2 regions of the Microbacterium sp. CJ77 genome follow, and region 2 is predicted to be linked to the other one. Evidence: predicted binding sites of a transcription regulator. Region 2 holds the regulator's gene; the other holds the start of a gene.

Region 1 (11,340 bases), on a different contig from region 2:
CCTCGCTGAGCTCGATGAACTCGCGCAGCAACGCCGTCGCCGGACGGGTCGGCGAGAAGCCGGCCGCACCCGCGGCGGATTCGTCCCTGGCCGTCGGTTGCATGACGTCCACGATATCGCTACATTCATTCGATAGTCATATAGTTTGAACTTCAAATGAGTTTTACAGACGTGGAGACACACCATGAGCGGCCTGCTGCGCTTCCTGACATCTGCCAAGACGTCGTGGATCATGCTCGTGCTGGCCGCGCTCGCGGCCGCCGCGCTCTTCACCATCGCCGGCGGCGAGGAGTCCGAAACGGCACCGTCGGTAGGCCTGCCCGACAGCGCCGAGTCCGTACAGGTCGATCAGCTGCGCGACGAGTTCCCGAGCGCCGACGGCACCTCGGCCCTGCTCGTGTTCGCGGCCGAAGACGGGAAGCTGGACGCCGACACCCTCGCCCGCATCAATGAGAATGCCACCGGCGAGCTGGCGGACATCTCCAGCGATGGATTCGTCCCTCCCGCGCAAGTCTCGGAGGACGGAACGGTCGCCCTCGTGGTGGTCCCGCTCGAGCCCGAGTCCGACGTCGCCGCACAGAGGGAGCGCGCGGAAGAGCTGCGCGACGCCGCGTCGGCCGGTCTCGACGGTGTGCGGGTCTACCTGACCGGAGCCGAAGGGTTCGAAGTCGACATCGCCGCGGTCTTCGCGGGGGCGGACTTCACGCTGCTGCTGACCACCGTGATCGTCGTGGCCGTGCTGCTGCTCATCACCTACCGCAGCCCGTGGCTGTGGCTCGTGCCCCTCGTCGTGATCGGGCTGGCGGACGCGCTGGCCGGCATCGTCGCACGCCAGGTGGCGAGTGCGGTCGGCGTGCAACTCGACGCATCCGTCACCGGAATCCTGTCTGTACTCGTCTTCGGCGCGGGGACGAACTACGCACTCCTGCTCATCGCGAGATACCGGGACGAGCTGCGCCTGCACGAGAGTCGGCGCGTCGCGATGCAGCGGGCGCTGCGCGGCGCCGGCCCCGCGATCATCGCGAGCGGCTCGACAGTGGCCCTGGCACTGCTGACCCTGCTGCTCGCCGAACTCGCGGGCAACCGTGCGCTCGGACTCGCGTGCGCCGTCGGCATCGTCGTGGCGATGATCTTCGCGCTGTTCGTGCTGCCCGCGGCGCTGGTCCTGTTCGGGCGCGGACTCTTCTGGCCGTACATCCCGCGATTCGGGTCGCCCGACGCGATCGCACGGAGCGTCTGGGGCAAGCTCGGCCGCGGCGTTTCGAAGCGCCCGATCGTCGTGGCGACGAGCGGATTCATCGTGCTGGGAGTTATGGCGAGTGGGCTCTTCTTCGTCCAGACCGGGCTCTCGCAGAACGATCGCTTCCTGCAGAAGCCGGAGGCGGTGCAGGGTCAGGAAGTTCTCGCCGAGGCGTTCTCGGCCGGTACGACCTCACCCGCCGTCGTGATCGTGCCCCTCGACGAGGCCGACGAGGCCGCGAGCACGCTATCGGATCTCGACGGGGTCGACACCGCGACGATCGGCGAGACGACGGACGAGCTCGCCCAGATCAACGTCACGCTCAACGCCAGCGCCGAGACCGAAGAGGCGTTCGCGACGATCGAGCGGATGCGCGTGGCCCTCGACGGCGTCGGCACCGGAGAGGGGCTCGTCGGCGGGCTCGATGCGCAGGCACTCGACGTCACGAACGCGCAGGCTCGCGATCAGGCGCTCATCATCCCGCTCATCCTGGTGCTCGTCTTGATCGTTCTCGTCGTACTGCTGCGAGCGATCGTCGCGCCACTGCTGCTGCTTCTCGCGGTCGTGGCGAGCTTCTTCTCCGCGATCGGTCTGAGTTGGTGGCTGTTCCAGACGCCGCTCTTCGGCTTCCCCGCCATCGACACCAACGTGCTGCTGTTCAGCTTCCTGTTCCTGGTGGCCCTCGGCGTGGATTACAGCATCTTCCTCGTCACGAGGGCGAAGGAGGAGTCCGAGCAGCTCGGCATCACGCAGGGCATGATCCGCGCTCTCGCCGCGACCGGTGCAGTGATCACGAGCGCCGGAATCCTGCTGGCCGCGGTATTCGCGGTGCTCGGGGTGCTGCCGCTCATCACGCTGACGCAGATCGGCATCATCGTCTGCATCGGCGTGCTCATCGACACGCTGCTCGTGCGGACGGTCGTCGTTCCCGCGCTGGCCTTCATCACGAAGGACGCCTTCTGGTGGCCGCGCAAGCCGAAGCTGCGTGACGCTGACGCGGCGGCGCGCGGAGCGGATGCGCTGGCTCGGACGCCGAGCGGCGGCTGAGGGAGCCACCTGGCTCTGCGCTCGACGGTGTCCCATCACAGAGAATCACAAAAAGATAACGGAAGTCCTTGCCCGCCGTTACCTGGTCGTTATAGAGTGCATGCACGGTAGTTGTTTTGCTGTGGCAGCTACCGACATGTGATTGCAGGACACTCTTGGTGCAAGGGACTAGGGCCGGTCAGAAGCCTCTCTGACCGGCCCTTACTTGTGCGCCGGCCCTTGCGGCCGGACTGTGCCTCATCCCCGTGCGCGGACTCTGGCTCGTTCCGGCGCGCGTCCTCACGATCGCGGTCGCCTGTTTCGCGGGTTTCGTTTGGTGCGTCACCTCGTCCGCGACGGTCGTGCCGCTGGTCAACGCCGGGTGCGAAACGGGCTACGTGGTTGTCGAAGAGTCCTTCATGCTCGCCGGCTGGGGCACCGTGTATCGGACCGACGGCATCTTCGTCACCGCCGTCGAGAAGACCCTCGGCGACGACGGCTACCACCCGTTCGCGGACGGCGCCTATGCCGTGGTGGACGACGGCGAATCGCTTCGGGTCTGGCATGGCATCGCCTTCGACTACTCGGCCGCGCCCGTGAGCACCGACCGCGACCCCGACTTCGTCCTTGCGAAGCTGACCGATCGAACCTTTTCGTGCGGCGTCAGCACGGGCGCACGCACAACCCGTGCACGGCGCGCGGCCCCATCGGACTGGCCGAACAGCAAAAACATCACAAAAACATAACGACAATCCTTGCCCGCCGTTACCTGGCCGTTATAGAGTTCACGCAGCGGAAGTTGTTTGCTGTGGCAGCGACCGTCATGTGATTGCAGGACACTCTTGGTGCAAGGGACAAGGGCCGGTCAGAAGCCTCTCTGACCGGCCCTTACTCTTGCCCGCTTCGGGTCAGGAGCGAACCGCGTTGCGGTCGTTCCTCCACAGGACTCCCGCTCGGGAGTTATCCACAGAATACGATCTCGACCTGGCCTTCTGTCCGTTTCGATGTCGGTGGCCGATGGGATTCTGGAGGCATGTTCACGACGGCGACCGCCCCCACCGCAGCCCCCTCGGGCGCGGCTGTGCGGGCGGCCGTGGCCGAGGCATCCGCTCTTCTGGAAACGCTCGTTCTACGCGAGCTGGATGGGCTCTCACTCTCATCCGACAGCGACGTGCTCGAGCTGACCCGGGCGGCAGAGCAGCTCGGCCGGCAGGTCGATGCGCTGCGCACGCTGATCGCTTCCGAGCTCGGGCGCCGCTCGAGTGCCGAGCAGGGCGCGAACGGTCTGAGCACGCGCCTCGGATGCCGCAACCCCGCCGAGCTCGTCGAGCGCCTGTGTTCGGTTTCCGGCGCGACGGCACGCACCCGCCTGCGACTCGGCCAACACGTTGCGCCCAGATTCAGCCTCTCGGGCGATCCTCTTCCGTCTGACTTTCCGGCTGCCCGGGCGGCGTTCGGCGCCGGTGAGCTGGGCATCGATGCGCTCGTCGCCATAACGGGCGCGCTCGCTCCCCTCACAGACAGATGCGGGATCGCGGCGATCGCGGCCGCCGAGGGTGAGTTGGTCGCGGCCGCGACGGGGACGGCACCCGACGGTGCCCCGCCCGCCGGGGCCGACGAGATCCGGATGCAGGCGAAGCTCTGGGCGCTCTATCTCGATCCCGACGGGGTGCTTCCCGACCCGGATCGTGCCATGCGCCGCCGCGGGTTGACGCTGGGGCGAGAGCGCGACGGCGTCATGCCGATCTCGGGCGCACTCCTGACCGATGTTGCGGCACAACTGCAGCGATTGATGGACGCTCAGAACAGTCCGCGCGTCGCGGACAGCGGTGCCGGGCCGTCGTTTGCAGAGAGTGCCGTCGGTGAGACGAGCGCACTCGACGATCCCGACCGCGACTGGACGGGCGGACTGCGCGAGCACGCGCCCGGCGACAACCGCACACGAGCGCAGCGCCAGCACGACGCACTCGCGGCGGTCCTCGGCGTCGCGGCCCGCTCGGCCGACTCACCCTCGATCGGCGGCGCGGCGCCCACCCTGCTCGTCACGATCAGCGCGTCCGAACTCGATCGCGCCGACGGCTACGGCCTGCTCGACGCCGCTCACCTGAGCGACGACACCGGCGCGGACGCCGTCGCCCAGCCGGTCCCTGCGGCCTTCGCCCGCCAGATTGCGTGTTCCGGCGGTATCCAGCGCCTGGTCCACGACGATCGCGGCCGCATCATCGAACTGGGCGGGCCTCAACGCGTCTTTACCGCGCACCAGCGACGCGCCATCATCGCGCGGGACGGCGGATGCGTCATCCCCGGATGTCACGTTCCCGCCGCCTGGTGCGAGATCCACCACGCGATCGGCCACGCCCGCGGCGGGCCGACGCACACCGACAACGGCGTCCTGCTGTGCTGGTTTCACCACCGCACCCTCGAGACGAGCGGGTGGGAGGTTCGCATGCGTGACGGAACTCCCGAAACGCGCGCGCCGAACTGGATCGAAGCGCGACGACCCTGGCGCCCCGTGCGACCGCGAAGATACAGACGGGGAACGCGGGAAAGGCCCGGATAGAACGCGGGAACGCCCGGTAGAACGCGGGAAAGACCCGGTAGAACGCGGGAACCCCCGGTAGAACGCGGGAACGCCGGGCTAGCCGTCCGCGCACGTGGTGGCGCATCTACACGCCACCGCCGCCACCTCCGCCGCCGCCGCCACCCGCAGATCCACCGCCGGATGATCCACCGGAAGAGGACGCGGTCGACGTGCTCGCCGACAGGGAAGAGATGCTGGACGAGAACGCTGCAGCACTGAACGCGCTGGTGCCGTAGTACCAGCTGGGCTGCGAATCGCCGTAGTACACGACGATGCGCTCGGCCCACTCTTTCTCCTGCCCGAACACCACCGCATAGGGCAGCAGCCGCTCGTACAACCGGACCATCTGTCGAGGATCGTCGACCGAGATCGGCGCGCGCTCCGCACCCCGCGGCGACTGCAGCATCCGGATCCGGTCCGCCTCCGCCCACCCGATGAACACCTTCACACCGGCAAGGTGATCCCGCAGCTCGGCTCCGCGCGATGTCAGCGGTCTCCGCGAGACCAGCACACCCGCGACCACCGCAAGAACCGGCGCGACGAACATCAGAGTCAGACTCCATGCCGGGGTGATACCACCACTCAGACCGATGACGCCGAGAATGACAGCCGCAACCGCGGCCAGAATCCCCACCAGGATCGGCCGTGCACGCACGATACCCGGCACCACGCGCCGAACACCCATCGCCGTCAGCGTCGCATCCGCTTCCTTCAGGATCTTCTGCGCCGTGCGCGAGACGCGCGCGTCGCTCTTGCCGAGCGTGAACGCGGTCTTTCCGTCGGGGAACATCCCGTCCAGCAGTTCACGGCCGTTCTCGTCGGCCAACGACCGATCGATCAGCTCGAGCTCGAACGTCTGACTCCCCCACCTGCGCGCGCCCTCGACGATCCGGATCGACCCGGCGATGGCCTGCTCGAGCACCTCCGCGGGTATCCCCTTCGTCTGCGCACCCCACAGCACAGCGGATTCGAGCGCGTCGAGACCCGGCGGAGGATCATACTCGGCGATAACGGTCGGGCGGCCCGGCTCGTCGCGCAACCAGCGGCGACGGACGACCACGGCCCAGATCACGGCCAGCACGCTCACCAGCGCCGCCCCTCCCTGCAACCACCCGATCGGCGAGGCGAAGGGGGACGAATCGAACTCCGCGAACGTGCCGGGCGCGAAGGCGACCGCGATCGTCATGGTCTGTCGCGGCGAAAGCGCGTCGGCTCGAGCCGTGACCACGGCGCCCGCCGCGTCGGGCGTCACCTCGATCTCACAGCGGTCCGTCGATCCGGTCGACCCCTGGTAACACGCGGCGTCACCGGTCAACGACGCGGCAAGATCGGCGTCGAGGATCAGACGCGCCCCGACGCGACCGAAAGGCTGCCGCCACTCCTCTCCGTTCACGTCCCAGTACAGTTCGTCAACGCCGGTGTCGCTGAAGCCCCGGGTGACGTTCTGCAGGTCGTACGTGAAGACGTACGTCTGCGGACCGTGCACGTAGTCGTCCGCGCGTGACGTCACGACCAGGAAGTCGTCCTCGTCCTCGGTCTCGACCGGTCTCTCACCGCCGACGCCATCCGTGACCGACACGAGCGAGGGGAACAGCGGCGCGCCGAGGTAGCTGTTCGGAATCAGCCGCCGCATCCCCCGGTTCTGGTCGGTCTCGGGGAACACGGCAACGAAGGTCTCGACGACCCGCATCCGACTCGTGCCGTCCTCGGCGCGCGTCAGCGTGTACTCGACGTCGAGACTCGCGAACGAGAAGTCGTCCACGTCGCTCGAAACGGCGGCGATGTCCTCGACACTCCCACCAGGTTCGGCTGCCGCCGCCGGCACGACGGCCACCCCGAGCCCCGCAACGATCACCGCCGCCACAGACACCGCCGCGACAGACATCGCAGCGGCCAGGCCTGTCCGGATAATCCCTCGCATAGGCCCAGCCTAGACACGAGCCTTGACCTGCCCACCCGCCAGCGGCGCCGTGCAAGTAGCCTGGACGGCATGACGAACCGCCGCCTCGCCGTGGAAGCGTGGGAGAGTCTGTTCCGCGCGCAGCACGAGGTGTTCACCGAGATCAGCGACGACTTCCGCGGCTCAGGCCTGGAGCAGGGGGAGTACGACGTGCTCCTGACCGTGACTCGCGGGCCCGACATGACCGCGCGACTGCGCGATGTCACGGCGCGCATGCTCGTGAGCCAACCGTCGGTATCGCGCCTCGTCGACCGGATGGTCTCGCGCGGCCTGATCACGAAATGCGCCGACCCCGACGACGGCCGCGGCGCACTCGTCCGCGCGACCGAGGCGGGCGCTTCCGCCTTTCGCGTGGTCGCGACGCATCACGCGCGCACGATCGCCGAGCGGATGTCTCGGCTCGACGACGACGAACTCGAACAGCTCCGCGATCTCACCGCGAAGCTGCGCGGGACGGCGAAGTGACGGTACGCCGAGACGCCTGCCCGAACGATGGATGCCGCACCCCGAGGGGCGCGGCATCCGTTCTGTGCGGTATCGGTCCTACTGCTCGATGAGCTGGGGGCCCGCGGCGTCGGCTTCCGACTCGCGCGCGGCGATGACGGGGCCATCCGCATCGGTCGCGACCTCGATCTTGCGGGGCTTCGCGCGCTCACTGACCGGGATCGTCACAGACAGCACGCCGTTGTTGTAGCTCGCGGAGATGCGGTCGGTGTCGACGCCCTGACCCAGGTTGAGCTGGCGCAGGAAGCTCGCGGCCTCGCGCTCCCGGGTGATCCACTTGACGCCGTCGCCGGCCGTCAGGGTGCGCTCGGCGCGGATCGTCAGCAGCTGGCCGTCGACGTCGATGTCGACCGATCCGGGGTCGATTCCGGGCAGATCGGCGGTCAGCACGTAGTGGTCGCCGTCGCGGTACAGATCCATCGGCATGCGCCGCGGTCCTCGCCGCGCGTCCAGAAGGCTCGTCGCGAGGCGGTCGAGGTCGCGGAACGGGTCGTATGTCGCCATGGTGGTTGTCCTTCCTGGTGTTGCCGGATTCGCTTCCGGCGATGAACGGGTTCGTGTGGAGTTGTGAGGATTCGTATGGAGTTGTGAGGAGTTGAGTCGACTCGACTCAACAATCACAGATTAGCACTCTACCCCCGAGAGTGCCAATGACTTCCGGCGTCTCCGGGCCGCACGTTTTCACCCACCGACAAGCGGAGCGGCGCTGCCCTGTGGGACCGTGGTGCACTTGCCGTGCTTGCGAACACGAGCCCCGGAACGATGACGTCGAGGATCACCCCATGACCGCCACCACACCCGCGACGATGAAAGCCGCCGTCCTGCGCGCGGATGGCCCCGAACTCGAGATCCTCGACGTTCCCCGCCCGACGCCCCGGGCCGGCGAGGCCCTCGTCAAGGTCATCGCGTGCGGCGTCTGCCACACCGACCTGCACGTCATGAAGGGCGAGGTGCGCTTTCCGCGGCCGGCGGTGATGGGGCACGAGATCAGCGGCACCCTCGTGGCGTTCGGCGACGGCACGCCACCGCCGCCCTCGCTCGCGATCGGCGACACGGTCATCGGCGCCTTCATCATGCCGTGCGGGACCTGCCCCGCCTGCGCACGCGGGCGCGACGATCTGTGCGCCGAGTTCTTCGGGCAGAACCGCCTGAACGGAACTCTGTACGACGGCGAGAGCCGCCTCTCGATGCCGGATGGGTCGTTCCTGGCCATGTACTCGATGGGCGGGCTCGCCGAATACGCGGTCGTGCCGATAACCGCGCTGACGCGGCTGCCGGACGGACTCGACCCCGTCACGTCGGCCGTCCTCGGGTGCGCGGCATTCACCGCCTACGGTGCCGTTCACCGGGCCGGCAACGTCCGGCCGGGCGAGGCCGTCGCGGTCGTCGCCGTCGGCGGCGTGGGCAGTGGAGTGGTGCAGATGGCGCGTGCCGCGGGTGCCGACCCGATCATCGCGATCGACGTCGCCGACGACAAGCTCGAGGCCGCCACCGCCCTGGGGGCGACGCACACGATCAACTCGCGCGAGACGGATGCCGCCGCTGCGGTCCGCGAAATCACCGGCGGCCTGGGTCGTGGTCTGGGTGTCGACGTGGCGTTCGAAGCCCTCGGACATCCCGCGACCTTCCGGCAGGCGATCGGACTCCTCGCCGACGGAGGGCGCATGGTGGCGATCGGCATCGCGGTGGGCAACGCTGCGGCCGAGGTCGAGATCACGCCGCTCGTCCGCCGCGGTTACACGATCACCGGATCCTTCGGCGCCCGCACCCGCGCGGACCTTCCGGCCGTCGTCGACATCGCCGCATCCGGCGGATTCGACACCGCGCGTCTTGTCACCCGGCGCTACACGCTCGACAATGCAGATGCCGCGTATCACGCGCTCGCCCGTGGCGAGATCACCGGACGCGCCGTCGTCGTCATGGACTGACCGAACTCCGAACGAAACGAGAGAGATGACCACGCGCATCCCGCACTGGATCGACGGCGAGCGCCACGACACTGGCGACCGGCGTCTCGGCACGGTCTACGACCCCGCGACGGGAGAACAGAGCGGCGCCGTCGTGCTGGCCGAGCCCGCCGACGTCGACGCCGCCGTGCGTGCCGCGACCGTCGCCTTCCCGGCGTGGCGGGACACGTCGATCGCGCGCCGTCAGGCCATCCTCTTCCGATTCCGCGAACTGCTCGAACAGCGCAAGCCCGAGCTCGCCGAGCTCATCACGGCCGAGCACGGCAAGGTCGTCTCGGACGCTCTCGGAGAGATCGCGCGCGGCCAGGAGGTGCTCGAGTTCGCCCTCGGCTTCGCCGACATCCTGAAGGGCGACTACTCGGTCAACGCCTCGACCGGCGTGGACGTCTACTCGTTCCGCCAGCCCATCGGTGTCGCCGCGATCATCAGCCCCGTCAACTTCCCCGCCATGGTGCCGATGTGGTTCTTCCCGATCGCCCTCGCGTCCGGCAACACCGTCGTGCTCAAGCCGAGCGAGAAGGACCCCTCGGCGTCGATGTGGATGGCCGAGCTGCTGGCCGAAGCGGGGCTTCCCACGGGCGTCTTCAACGTGGTGCACGGCGACAAGGTCGCGGTCGACGCCCTCCTGGAGCATCCGGATGTCGCGTCCGTCTCGTTCGTCGGGTCCACCCCGATCGCGCGCTACATCTACGAGACGGCCGCGCGTCACGGCAAGCGCGTGCAGTCACTCGGCGGCGCGAAGAACCACATGCTGGTGCTGCCCGACGCCGACCTCGACCTCGTCGCCGACGCCGCGGTCAACGCCGGGTTCGGCTCTGCCGGCGAGCGCTGCATGGCGATCTCGGTCGTCGTCGCGGTGGAACCCGTGGCCGATGCCCTGATCGAGAAGATCTCGGAGCGGATGGCGGGTCTGCGCATCGGCGACGGGCGCCGCGGCTGCGACATGGGCCCGCTGGTCACACGCGAGCACCGCGACAAGGTCGCCGGGTACATCGATGTGGCGGCGAACGACGGCGCCGAGATCGTCGTGGACGGGCGGGGCGTCGTGCCCGACGGAGCGCCCGGCGGCTTCTGGCTCGGCCCGACCCTGCTCGACCGTGTGCCCACCACCTCGGCCGCCTACATCGAGGAGATCTTCGGGCCCGTGCTGTCGATCGTGCGGGTCGCGACCTACGAGGAGGGCGTCGAGCTGATCAACTCGGGCGCGTTCGGCAACGGCACGGCGATCTTCACGAACGACGGCGGCGCCGCGCGTCGTTTCCAGTACGAGATCCAGGTCGGGATGATCGGGGTCAACGTGCCGATCCCGGTGCCGGTCGCGTACCACTCGTTCGGCGGGTGGAAGGCGTCCGCGTTCGGAGACTCGAAGGCCTACGGTCGCCAGGGTTTCCACTTCTTCACACGCGAGAAGGCAGTCACGGCCCGCTGGCTGGACCCCAGCCACGGCGGAATCAACCTGGGGTTCCCGCAGAACACCTGATCAGTCGTCCAGCGACCCGAACACGTGTAGGTCGAGTTCGGCGCTCAGCAGGTCGGAGGCCCTGCTGCCGCGGACGCTCGTCCCCTGTTCGTCCAGGGGCGGGCTGATGACCGCGGCGCCGAGGGTCTCGGGCACGGAGAGGACGATGGCGCCCGAGACGCTCGACTTCGCGGGGATGCCCACTCGGCGCATCCAGCGTCCCGATCCGTCGTACACACCGCACGTGGCCATGACCGATACGACATCGCGCGCGATCTGCGCGGGCACGACCCGCTCCCCCGTGACCGGGTTGACTCCGCGGAAAGCGAGCGTCGCACCCATCACGGCGAGCGCTTCTGCGTCGACCAGCACGGCGCATGCCCGCGCGTAGACGGCGACGGCGTCGTCGGCGCCGACGCGCAGTGTGCCTTCGGAGCGCATGAGGTGGGCGAGGGCGTGGTTGCGATCGCCCAGCAGATGCTCGTTGCGCGCGACGTCCTCATCCACCTCGAGCGCGCGCCCGGCGAAGGCCGAGAGGCCCCGCAGGATGCGCTCGTTCCGGCCCGCGACGTCGCCGCCGTCCACGACCGCGGCCGTCAACAG
Region 2 (11,340 bases):
CCGCGAGCCCGAGGCGCTCGGCGAGCTGCTCGAGGTGCTTACGCTGGTCGCCGCCGCCGACGATGTCGACCTGCACGTCGAGCGCGGGGTCGAGCGTCACGATCGCCTCGAGCAACAGATCGATCTGCTTCTCGCGCGTCAACCGGCCGACGAAGAGCACGCGGTTGCGATCACGGGGCGTGAGGTCCGGCCGATAGTTCGACGCGGCGATGCCGCAGCTGATCGGTACGACGCCCGTGATGTCGATCGCCGCCTCGAGGAAGTTCGCGGCATTGCGGGTCGGTGTCGTCACGGCCGACGTCATCTGGAACGTGCGGTTGGCGTCCGCCCAGGCCCACTTCACCAGCAGACGATCCATCCACCCCGGAAGCGTCGTGTGATCGAGGATGTTCTCGGGCATGACGTGGTTCGTCGCGACGACCGGGATGCCCCGCTTGACCGCCTCGCGAGTCAGACCACGACCGATCACGATGTGGGACTGGATGTGGACGACGTCGGGCTTGACGGAATCGAGCACCTGCCGGGCGTAGTGCTTGCTGCGCCATGGCCAGACGAAGCGCAACCAGTCGTGCGGGGGCCAGCGCACCGACGGCAGCCGGTGGACCGTCATGGGCTCGCCCTCGATGATCTCGATGCCGGGTGCCTTGCGGCGATACGCCTGATTCGGCGCCACGACATGCACATCGTGTCCCCGCTGAACGAGGCCCGCGGCGAGTCGCTCGCTGAAACGAGCGGCCCCGTTCACGTCGGGAAAGAAGGTGTCGCAGCCCATCACGACGGTCAACGGACGCGCGGAAGCGGTCGCATCCCCGGCGGGCACCGCCGAGGCGGACTCGCGAGGGACGCCGTGGGTCTCGGAGGAACTCACGGGATGCTGGGTGCCAATCTGTGCGGCGGAACGGGGTCGCACGGTCGGGTGCTGCGCGCGGCCCACTCTACCCGAGCGTCCTGGCACGCCCGGGGTCCCGCGCCCGCGGCGGGGCGGACCCCCAGGCATCCGTCCTACTGTGGGGACATGGCGAGATTGCAGGCCGATGCCGATCCGAACCGCTGGGTGGCGGTGACGGGGTCGCTCGGCTGGCGCGGTCGGCGACACCGCAAGGCCGCCATCGGGATGCTGCTGTCGCAGGCGAATCGCGCGATGGGGGCGACCGAGCGTCCCTCTTCCGGTTTCGCCGCGTGGGCGATGAGTCAGGCCGCTCCGCTGCTGATGCGCCGCGCGGAGGGTCGTGTGCTCGTGTGGGTCTGGAAGTCCGACCCCGAGCTCGTCGTCATGCTCGCGCAGGTGCAGGAGGCGACGGCTCAGCTGAGGGCCGCGCGTGCCATGATGCCGATGGAGTACGACGACACCGAATCGTTCCGCGGCACCTATCTCGGCCTCGGCGAGCGGCTCGTGATGAACCTGCCCGTCGACGAGCGCACGCCGCCCTTCGCCACCTACACGTGGGACACGGGCACGCACTTCGTGACCGTCAACGCGGTGTGCAGCGACCGCACGCGGTTCGGGACGGTACTACCGGCGATCGACGAGGTGGCCCGAAGCATCCGGCTCATCGACGACCTGAGCGTCGGCGAGGGCACTCGGACGCTCCGGATCGACCCCGCCTGATGATCACCGGGCCCCCACGCGCGGTCGACCACGACGGGGGCCGTGCCACAATGTGCGCATGACGGATGTGGATGCCCCCGATGCCGCGGGCACAGCGACCGCGTCGACACGACGGCTGCCGCTCGCGGAGGCCCGAGCGCTCGGAAAGCGCCATCGCGATCGGACCCCGCGGAGCAATCTGGCCCGGCGATCCGACGCGGCACGCGACGCGTCGGGCATCCTCGATGAACAGAACAGCACGCGTGTGCCCGAACTGCTTCCGCTGCGGCGGGAGAGGATGTCGGAGAGCGCCTTCGCCTTCTACCGCGGAACCGCGGCCGTCATGGCCGCCGATCTCGCCGCCGACCCGCACTCGGGCATCGTGGTCGCGTCCTGCGGCGACGCGCACGTCGCGAACTTCGGCTTCTACGCGTCGCCGCAGCGTTCGCTGGTCTTCGATCTGAACGACTTCGACGAGGCCGGCTGGGCGCCCTGGGAGTGGGACGTCAAGCGGCTCGTGACGAGCATCGTCGTCGGTGGTCAGTCGACGTCCCGTGATGACGACGTGATCCGCACGGCTGCGCTGGCCGCGACCCGCGCCTACGCGAGGTCGATGGCTGCCGCTGTCGCCCGCAGCCCGCTCGATCGCTACTTCGAGCACTTCGATGTCGACGCCGCGATAGCCGCCATGGACCCCGCCTCGCGGCGTGTTCTGCGCTCGGCGGCCCGCGACGCCACGCGCCGCACGTCCAATCGGGCGGTGCGCAAGCTCACCGAGACCGGACCCGACGGGCGCCTGAGGTTCATCGAACGACCCCCGACCATGGTGCGCGCCGACCCCGAGATCGCGGCGACCGTGGTGCCGATGACCCGCGAATACGAGACATCGACGAACGTCGACATCGCGCTCTTGACCAGCCAGTACGACCCGGTGGACGTGTGCCTGCGAGTCGTCGGCGTCGGGAGCGTGGGAACGCGCTGCTACGTCGTCGCGTTCGAGGACGGCGACGGACACGCCCTGATCCTCCAGGCCAAGGAGGCGGTGCGCAGCGTGCTCGAACAGTTCGGCGGGATCGCTCAACCGCGCTCTCTGGCGACCATCGTCGAACGCGGGGGCCACGGGGCACGTGTCGTCGCGCTTCAGCGTGTGCTGCAGGGCGTGTCCGACCCGTTCCTCGGGCACGTGCAGACGGGCGAGCGCGACCTGTACGTGCGGCAGTTCCACGACATGAAAGGGGGCATCGACGTCGCGACGATCGACGACGCGCCCTTCGTCCGTTACGCCGCATCGTGCGGCGTGACGCTGGCTCGCGCGCACAGCCAATCCCCACGGGCCGCCGAGGTGGCGGGATACATCGGCAACGGGCGGATCGTCGGCGAATCGATTCTCGAATGGTCGTACGCGTACGCCCAGACTTCCCGCGACGACTACGCGGCGTACCTGGACGCCCCCGCCTGAGCTCGCGCCGGTCAGCCCTCGCCGGCTTTCGGAACGTCGTCTTCGGAGGCACGCGGGGCCCGACGATCCAGCGGGCGCCAGACGACCAGCTCGGTCGCCCGCCGGACCCGCTTGCCGTGGCGCAGCGTGATGACCGCGCCCGCCGTCCCCGCCGCGAAGACACGGGCGCCGGGCCGGTTCTCGACCTCGGCTCGGATGCGCGACTCGAGGTCGCGCACCTGACGACGCAGGGTCCGCACATCCTCTTCCAACTCGAGGATGCGCGCGATCGCCGGAAGGCTCATGCCCTCGGACGACAGCCGCGCGACTTCTCGGAGCTGCTCCACGTGACGCGTCGAGTAGCGGCGCGAGCCGCCCTGCGTACGTGCGGGGACGACGAGACCCAGCCGGTCGTACTGCCGGAGGGTCTGCGGATGCATCGCCGAGAGCTCGGCGGCAACCGCGATCGCGAAGATCGGGGCATCCTCGTCGATCTCGTCGCCGCGCATTCCGTTCATCGTGATGGCGCCCCTAGCCCCGCGCCTTGGACATCAGATCCGCGCGCGGGTTCTCTTTCGGCTCGAGCTCGTGAAAGCGCTCGAGCGCCTCTCGTGCCGCATCGTCCAGGTGCGAAGGAACCGCCACCTGCACCTCGGCGAGAAGGTCGCCCGTGCCCTTCTGTGTCTGCACACCGCGCCCTTTGACGCGCAGCACGCGTCCCGAGGGGGTCCCGGGGGCGACCCGCAGCTTGACGGGGTCGCCCCCGAGCGTCGGGACCTCGATCGTCGCGCCGAGCGCGGCCTCGGTGAAGGTCACCGGCACCGTCACCCGCAGGTTGAGCCCATCGCGCGTGAAGACGGGGTGCGGTCGAACCGTGACCTGCACGACGATGTCGCCGGTCTCACCACCGTCCGGCGAGGGCCGTCCGCGCCCGCGCAGACGGATCTTCTGCCCGTCCGCCACGCCCGCGGGGATCTTGACCTTGAACGGGCTGCCGTCCTCGCCCTGCAGGGTGATCGTCTCGCCCTTCGTCGCCGTGACGAAGTCGACCGTGGTGCGCGCCGTCATATCGGCGCCGCGCGTCGGTCCGCCATAACCGCGGAAACCACCGGATGTCTGACCGAACCGGCCGGATCCGAACGACCCGCCCGCACCCTGCTGGTTGAACATCGAGAAGATGTCGTCGAAATCGGGCTGGGGCCCGCCGCGGCCCTGGCCGAAGCGGCTGAAGACATCCTCGAAGCCCTGGTTGCCCCCGCCGCCGGCGGTGAAGCGCGCGCCCGAGCCCATCGCGCGGATCTGGTCGTACTCCTCGCGCTGGCCGGCATCCGAGAGCACCGAGTACGCCTCGCTGATCTCCTTGAACTTCGCTTCGGCCTTCGCATCGCCCTGATTGGAGTCGGGGTGATAGGTGCGCGCGAGTTTGCGGTAGGCCTTCTTGAGTTCGGCGGGCGAGACGTCCTTCTGGACGCCCAGCACGCTGTAGAAGTCCTTGTCGAACCAGTCCTGGCTAGCCATCGGCGTCCCGCCTACTCCGCGGGCACGGCGACGACGACCTTGGCGGGTCGCAGTTCCACCGAGCCGAGCCGGTACCCGACCTCGACGACCTCGAGCACCGTCGGCACCTCCGTGCCCGGCGTGGGCTGCTGGAAGATCGCCTCGTGGAACTGCGGGTCGAACGGGTCGCCGGCAGCGCCGAACGAGGTCACGCCGAGTCGCTCCGCGACGGCGCGCACCTTGTCGCCGATCGCCGAGAAGGGGGTGCCCTCCTGCAGATCGCCGTGCTTCTCGGCGCGGTCCAGATCGTCCAGCACGGGGAGGAGTCCCTTGGCCGCCTCGCCCTTCGCGCGCTCGATCTCGCGCTCCCGCTGCTCTTCGGTGCGTCGCCGGTAGTTGGCGTACTCCGCCTGCAGGCGCTTGAGGTCGCCCAGCAGCGCCGACTCGAGATCCGCGAGCACGGCCTCCTGCGCCGCGGCCTCGGCATTCTGAGGCGCGCCGAGGATGTCCTCGAGCGTCAACTCGTCGCCCTGGGCATCCGTCCCGTCCTGCGACACGCCCTCCTGCGACACGGGGCCGGAGGACTGCTCCTCCGACCCCCCTGTGCCAGGATGTGTGCCGTCAGGACCGGCGCTCCGCCCCTCGGGATTCACGTCGTCCTTGTCAGCCATGTCCTACTGCTTCTTCTCGTCTTCGTCGTCCACGACCTCGGCATCGATGACGTCCTCTTCGGGGTTCGGGACGTTGCCGGCACCGGGCTCGTTCGCCGCGGGGTCGGGGTTCTCGCCCGCCGCCTGTGACGCCTGATAGATGGCCTCGCCGAGCTGGGACTGGCTCTGGTTGAGCTTGTCGAACGCGGTCTTCACCGCGTCGTCGTCGTCGCCCGCGAGAGCGGTCTTGAGGGCGTCGACGTCGGCCTGGACCGAGTCCTTGACCTCGGTCGGCAGCTTGTCCTCGTTCTCCTTGATGAGCTTCTCGATCGAGTACGAAAGCGTCTCGGCATGGTTGCGGACCTCGGCGGACTCGCGCCGCTTCTTGTCCTCGGCGGCGTGCTCCTCGGCCTCGCGCACCATGCGCTCGATGTCCTCCTTGGGAAGCGACGAGCCACCCGTGATCGTCATCGACTGCTCCTTGCCGGTGCCCTTGTCCTTCGCGGACACGTGCACGATGCCGTTGGCGTCGATGTCGAAGGTGACCTCGACCTGCGGGATTCCGCGCGGCGCCGGGGCGATACCGGTGAGCTCGAACGTGCCCAGCGGCTTGTTGTCGCGGGTGAACTCGCGCTCGCCCTGGAAGACCTGGATCGCGACCGACGGCTGGTTGTCGTCGGCGGTCGTGAAGGTCTCGCTCCGCTTGGTCGGGATCGCGGTGTTTCGCTCGATGAGCTTGGTCATGATGCCGCCCTTGGTCTCGATGCCGAGGCTCAGGGGGGTCACGTCGATGAGCAGGACGTCCTTGCGCTCGCCCTTCAGCACGCCAGCCTGGAGGGCCGCGCCGACGGCGACGACCTCATCCGGGTTGACGCCCTTGTTGGCCTCCTTGCCGGCCTCGCGCTTGACGAGCTCGGCGACGGCGGGCATGCGGGTCGAACCACCCACGAGCACGACGTGCGCGATGTCGTCGACCTTGATGCCGGCCTCACGGATGACATCCTCGAACGGCTTCTTGGTGCGGTCGAGCAGGTCCTTGGTCAGGTCCTCGAACTTGGCGCGCGTCAGCGTCTCCGACAGCGACACGGGGCCGTTCTCGGTCAGCGACAGGTAGGGCAGGTTGATGCTCGTCGAGCTCGAGCTCGAGAGCTCCTTCTTCGCCTGCTCCGCGGCCTCCTTGAGGCGCTGCAGGGCGATCTTGTCGCCCGAGACATCCACACCCGTGGTGTCCTTGAACTGCTTGATCAGGTGGTCGACGACCCGCTGGTCCCAGTCGTCGCCGCCGAGGCGGTTGTCGCCCGCGGTGGAGCGCACCTGGATGGTCGAGAAGTCGTCGTCCTTGCCCACCTCGAGCAACGAGACGTCGAACGTTCCACCACCGAGGTCGAAAACGAGGATGAGTTCGTCTTCCTTGCCCTTGTCGAGGCCGTAGGCCAGGGCGGCCGCGGTGGGCTCGTTGATGATGCGCAGGACGTTCAGGCCCGCGATCTCGCCGGCCTCTTTGGTGGCCTGGCGCTCGGCGTCGTTGAAGTACGCGGGCACCGTGATGACGGCGTCGGTCACGCTGTCACCGAGGTACTCCTCGGCGTCACGCTTGAGCTTGCCGAGGATGCGCGCCGAGATCTCCTGGGGCGTCCACTTCTTGCCGTCGACCTCGAACGTCCAGTCCGTGCCCATGTGGCGCTTGACCGACGAGATCGTCCGGTCGACGTTGGTCACGGCCTGGCGCTTGGCGGTCTCGCCGACGAGCACTTCGCCGTCCTTCGTGAATGCGACGACCGAGGGGGTCGTGCGGAAACCCTCGGCGTTCGCGATGACCTTCGGCTCGCCGCCCTCGAGGACGCTGACGACCGAGTTGGTCGTGCCGAGGTCGATTCCAACTGCACGTGGCATGTGTGTGTCTCTCTCTTCTTCGTGTGAGGCCGGACGGATGCCGCGGCCCCGATTCTTCTGAAGTCTGCTGCTCGGCATCCACTCCCGCGTTCGGGACCTTGAGCCGTGCTGACTCAAGCCTAGCGATCCGTCTCCCGCTCGTCAAATGAACTTGATATGAACGGGCTCAAGTTTGGCGGAGTGCGCGGAGGCGCCCCGCCCAGCGGACCCCATACGGCCGCCCGCCCTCCCCTCGCCGCCGACGCGGCGATACCCTGTGCACATGCCTCGACGCAACGCCGCACCGAGTGTTCACGGAGGGGTCCTAACGTGACCGACATGTCCGACACGCGTCAGCCCGAATCCTCGCCCCCTCCCCCCGTCGCCGCGAACACGCGCGCCCTGGGTCCGATTGGCGTCGCGTTCCAGGACTCTCCGAGCGACCGCGTCGTCCCGCGCCGCCATGTCGCGGCATGGGCTCTGTGGGACTGGGCGACGCAGCCGTTCAACTCGGTCGTCCTGACCTTCGTCTTCGCCTCGCTGTATCTGGTCTCGGACGCATTCTTGCCGCCCGACATCGCCGCGCTGCCTGCGAGCGACCCCCTGAAGGAACGGGCGCTCGCCGATCTGTCGAGCGGGTACGGGTTGGTGACGACCATCGCGGGACTGCTGATCCTCGTTCTCGCCCCCGTGCTCGGCCAGAGCGCCGACCGCGCCGGCCGAAAGAAGCGCTTGCTCTTCGTCTTCACGATGCTTCTCGCGCTGGCGCAGTTCGCGCTGTTCTTCGTACGGGCCGACCCCGCGTACTTCTGGTACGGCGCCATCATCCTCGCGATCGGCGCAGTCGTCTCCGAGATAGCGGGCGTCAACTACAACGCGATGCTCGTCCAGGTGTCTACTCCCCGCACGATCGGCAAGGTGAGCGGTCTCGGCTGGGGGCTGGGGTACATCGGCGGCATCGTCGCCCTGACGCTCGTCGTCGTCGTGACGCAGCTCGAGTGGTTCGGGATGGACACCTCGGACGGCCTCGCCTATCGCCTCATCGCGGTGGGCTGCGGCGTGTGGACGATCCTGTTCTCACTCCCCCTGTTCCTCACCGTCCCGGAGGGGCCGGCCTCTGCTCCCGGTCAGAAAGTGAACTTCTTCGTCGCGTACGCCGTACTGGTGAAGGATGTGCGTGCGCTCTTCCGTTCGCACCGGTCCACCTTCTGGTTCCTCCTCGCGAGCGCCGTCTATCGTGACGGCCTGGGCGGCGTCTTCGCATTCGGTGGCATCCTGGCCGCCGTCGCGTTCGGGTTCTCGTCGACCGAGGTGCTCATCTTCGCGATCGCGGCGAACGTCGTGGCCGGCATATCCACGATCATCGCCGGTGCGGTCGACGATCGTTTCGGTGCGCGCAACGTCATCATCACCGCGCTCTCAGCGCTGATCCTCGCGGCCGTGGTGCTCCTGATCCTGCAGGACAGCGGCAAAGCGGTGTTCTGGATCTGCGGACTCGTGCTGTCGGCATGCGTCGGTCCCGCACAGGCCGCGAGTCGTTCGCTACTCGCCCGCGTCACACCCGAAGGGATGCAGGGCGAGATCTTCGGTCTGTACGCCACGACCGGCCGCGTCGCGAGCTTCCTCGCCCCCGCCGGCTGGACCCTGTCCATCGCGATCTTCGGGGCCACGGTCTGGGGTGTGCTCGGGATAGCCGCCGTGCTGACCCTCGGCCTCGTCCTGCTGCTGTTCGTACGCCTTCCCGCACCTCGCCCGCAGAACTGAGCGGCACGTGCGGTGCGCGAACGGACGCGACTCGCCGTTGAACCACACACGCACACGGCGTGTCGCGACCGTTCGCGGGCGGGCCGCGGGCGGATGCCCCGGCCTCAGCCCTGCGGCCAGCCGTCCGCGAGCTTGGTCAACAGCCGGGCGAGGTCGGCCCGCTCGGCATCCGTGAACGTCGAGAGGGCGCGGTCGATCGCCTCGCGCCGGTCGCCGCGGAAGCCGCGGACGAGAGCCGCACCTGCATCCGTCAGCGCGACGCGCGTGCGCCGGGCATCGTCCGGGTCCGCCTCGCGACGCACGACCCCGAGTTCGACACCCTGCTGCACCAGGCGGGACGCCCGAGGCTGATCGACGCCGACGGCATCCGCGATCTCGCCGATCGACAGCGGACCGGATGCCTGGGCGAGCGTCTCGAGAAGGCGCATCCGCGCGGGGCCACCCAGGCGGGGCGGAACCCACGGCGGGGCGCCCGCGTGCGGGTGCTCACCACGGTGGGGTGCGCCCCGCATCCAGCCCGGGCCTCCCCGCATGCCCGGTCCGCGATGCGGGCCCTCGTCGCCCCACGGCGGCCGGGGCATCCGTCGTCCGCGCAGGCGCGCGAGGGCGGCGGCGATCGCGTCGGCATCATCGCCGCCCTGTCCGGGTCGGGCGTCGCGCGGGGAATCGTGGTGGGCCATGGCCCTAACTTACATGTGAGTTGACATGCATCCATTTCCATGTCATAGTACATGCACATGTCACATGACATGCAAAGAGTCCGGCTGTTCCCGGACACCCGAAAGGACTTCCCATGAACGACACACAGAACACACCGAACGGCGCTTCCGACGACGCCCGCCCGACTGCGCCCCTCCCCCTCGGTTACTGGCTGCGCGCCGTCGACGCCATGATCACGCGCGAGTTCGCGAATGCGCTCGCCGCCGAGGACGTCGATCGACGCGACTGGATGCTGCTGAACGCGGTGTCCGGCGACGTGGACGTGCCCGGTTGGCTCGCCTCCCGGGTCCAGGGACGCGGAGGCAAGCGCCTGCGCGCGCTCGCCGAGCGCGGCTGGATCGCGCGCACCGAGGATTCGTGGACGCTGACCGACGAGGGGCGTGCCGCGAAGGCGCGCCTGGCCGGGATCGTCGACGGCATCCGCGAGCGCGTCTCGAGCGCCGTGACGGCCGACGACTACGCCACCATGACCGCTTCACTCGAAGCCATCGCCCGCGAGTTGGGCTGGGACGAGAGCGAACGGATGCCTCGGCACGGCCGAGGCGGCTTCGGACCGGGACGGGGGTTCGGCCCGGACCGCGGGTTCGGCCCGGCGTTCGGCCCGAGCTTCGGTCGCGCATTCGGCCCTGGCGTGGGCCCCGCATTCGGCCCGGACTTCGACCCCCGGGCAGGACACCACGGCGAGCGCGAGCGCTGCGGTCCGCGTGAGCACCGGCGTGGCGATCACCGCGGCGAGCGCCACGCGGAGCGCGCTTTCGAGCGCGGCTTCGACGCGGGGTTCCGCGCCGCGAGGGAGCGCGCCGAGGCATCCTGAGCGCCGGCATCCCTCACCGAGAGGACGCAACATGCCGTCGCGCACCGCGACGACACGGCATGTTGCGTCCTCTCGCGCGACGCCTGCGCGACGCGTCAGGCGCCGCGCGCACCCTCATCGGTGGTGCCGACGTCGGTGCGGTGGAAGTTCTGGAACGAGCGGGATGCCGTGGGCCCGCGCTGCCCCTGATATCGGTTGCCATAGGGGCCCGAGCCGTAGGGGTTCTCGGTCGGCGACGACAGGCGGAAGAAGCAGAGCTGGCCGATCTTCATTCCCGGCCAGAGCTTGATCGGCAGAGTCGCGACGTTCGAGAGCTCGAGCGTGACATGGCCCGAGAATCCGGGGTCGATGAAGCCCGCCGTCGAGTGGGTCAGCAGTCCGAGGCGACCGAGCGAGGACTTGCCCTCGAGTCGGGCGGCGACGTCGTCGGGCAATGAGATGAGTTCGAAGGTGCTGCCCAGCACGAACTCCCCCGGGTGCAGGATGAACGGCTCATCGGGCGCCGTCTCGATCAGGTGCGTCAGCTCGGGCTGATCCTCGGCCGGATCGATGAAGGGGTACTTGTGGTTGTCGAACAGCCGGAAGTACCGGTCTAGTCGCACATCGACGCTCGAGGGCTGCACCATCTGCGGGTCGTAGGGCTCGAGCCCGATCCGTCGCGCGTCGAGTTCGAGCCTGATGTCACGATCCGAGAGCAGCACGGGCTCAGCCTACCGAGCCGACCGTGTTCGCAATTCGGTCTGCGGATCTTGGACGCACCGGCGATCGACTCGCGTCGTCGAGACTGAATCGTGAACCAAGCGAACGCGGCACGGCCCGTTTGCTAGGCTTACCAGGCGCCGCAAGGCGTTCCGGGGATGTAGTTCAATGGCAGAACTTCAGCTTCCCAAGCTGATAGCGCGGGTTCGATTCCCGTCATCCCCTCCAATGCCCCCACGTGCGACCAACGGTCGCGCGGGAGGGCATTCGCGTTTGTGCCGCAGGAATCGACCGCAGG

Evidence for each region. Region 2 encodes HspR, which represses chaperone genes until heat shock. Its sites were predicted from a motif close to AAGTTGAGTCNNNNNGACTCAACTT; they were not measured.
Region 1: a site for HspR is predicted at 7,904-7,928, ahead of C2868_RS15215 (Hsp20/alpha crystallin family protein). Genes of this name have one in related genera too.

What each region holds. Positions count from the first base shown of each region.
Region 1 covers NZ_PQBR01000025.1:94,876-106,215, reverse strand. The annotation lists gene C2868_RS15245 (MarR family winged helix-turn-helix transcriptional regulator) at 1-103, opposite strand, end outside; gene C2868_RS15240 (MMPL family transporter) at 185-2,287, shown strand; gene C2868_RS15235 (hypothetical protein) at 2,629-3,012, shown strand; gene C2868_RS15230 (HNH endonuclease signature motif containing protein) at 3,300-4,826, shown strand; gene C2868_RS15225 (DUF2207 domain-containing protein) at 4,933-6,768, opposite strand; gene C2868_RS15220 (MarR family winged helix-turn-helix transcriptional regulator) at 6,838-7,272, shown strand; gene C2868_RS15215 (Hsp20/alpha crystallin family protein) at 7,351-7,815, opposite strand; gene C2868_RS15210 (zinc-binding dehydrogenase) at 8,094-9,239, shown strand; gene C2868_RS15205 (CoA-acylating methylmalonate-semialdehyde dehydrogenase) at 9,265-10,758, shown strand; gene glsA (glutaminase A) at 10,759-11,340, opposite strand, start outside.
Region 2 covers NZ_PQBR01000023.1:111,255-122,594, forward strand. The annotation lists gene C2868_RS12350 (glycosyltransferase) at 1-772, opposite strand, end outside; gene C2868_RS12355 (hypothetical protein) at 1,016-1,609, shown strand; gene C2868_RS12360 (DUF2252 domain-containing protein) at 1,668-3,047, shown strand; gene C2868_RS12365 (heat shock protein transcriptional repressor HspR) at 3,059-3,535, opposite strand; gene C2868_RS12370 (DnaJ C-terminal domain-containing protein) at 3,558-4,544, opposite strand; gene C2868_RS12375 (nucleotide exchange factor GrpE) at 4,556-5,194, opposite strand; gene dnaK (molecular chaperone DnaK) at 5,198-7,066, opposite strand; gene C2868_RS12385 (MFS transporter) at 7,385-8,809, shown strand; gene C2868_RS17740 (MarR family winged helix-turn-helix transcriptional regulator) at 8,914-9,489, opposite strand; gene C2868_RS17745 (MarR family winged helix-turn-helix transcriptional regulator) at 9,603-10,343, shown strand; gene dcd (dCTP deaminase) at 10,439-11,044, opposite strand; tRNA gene C2868_RS12405 (tRNA-Gly) at 11,197-11,270, shown strand.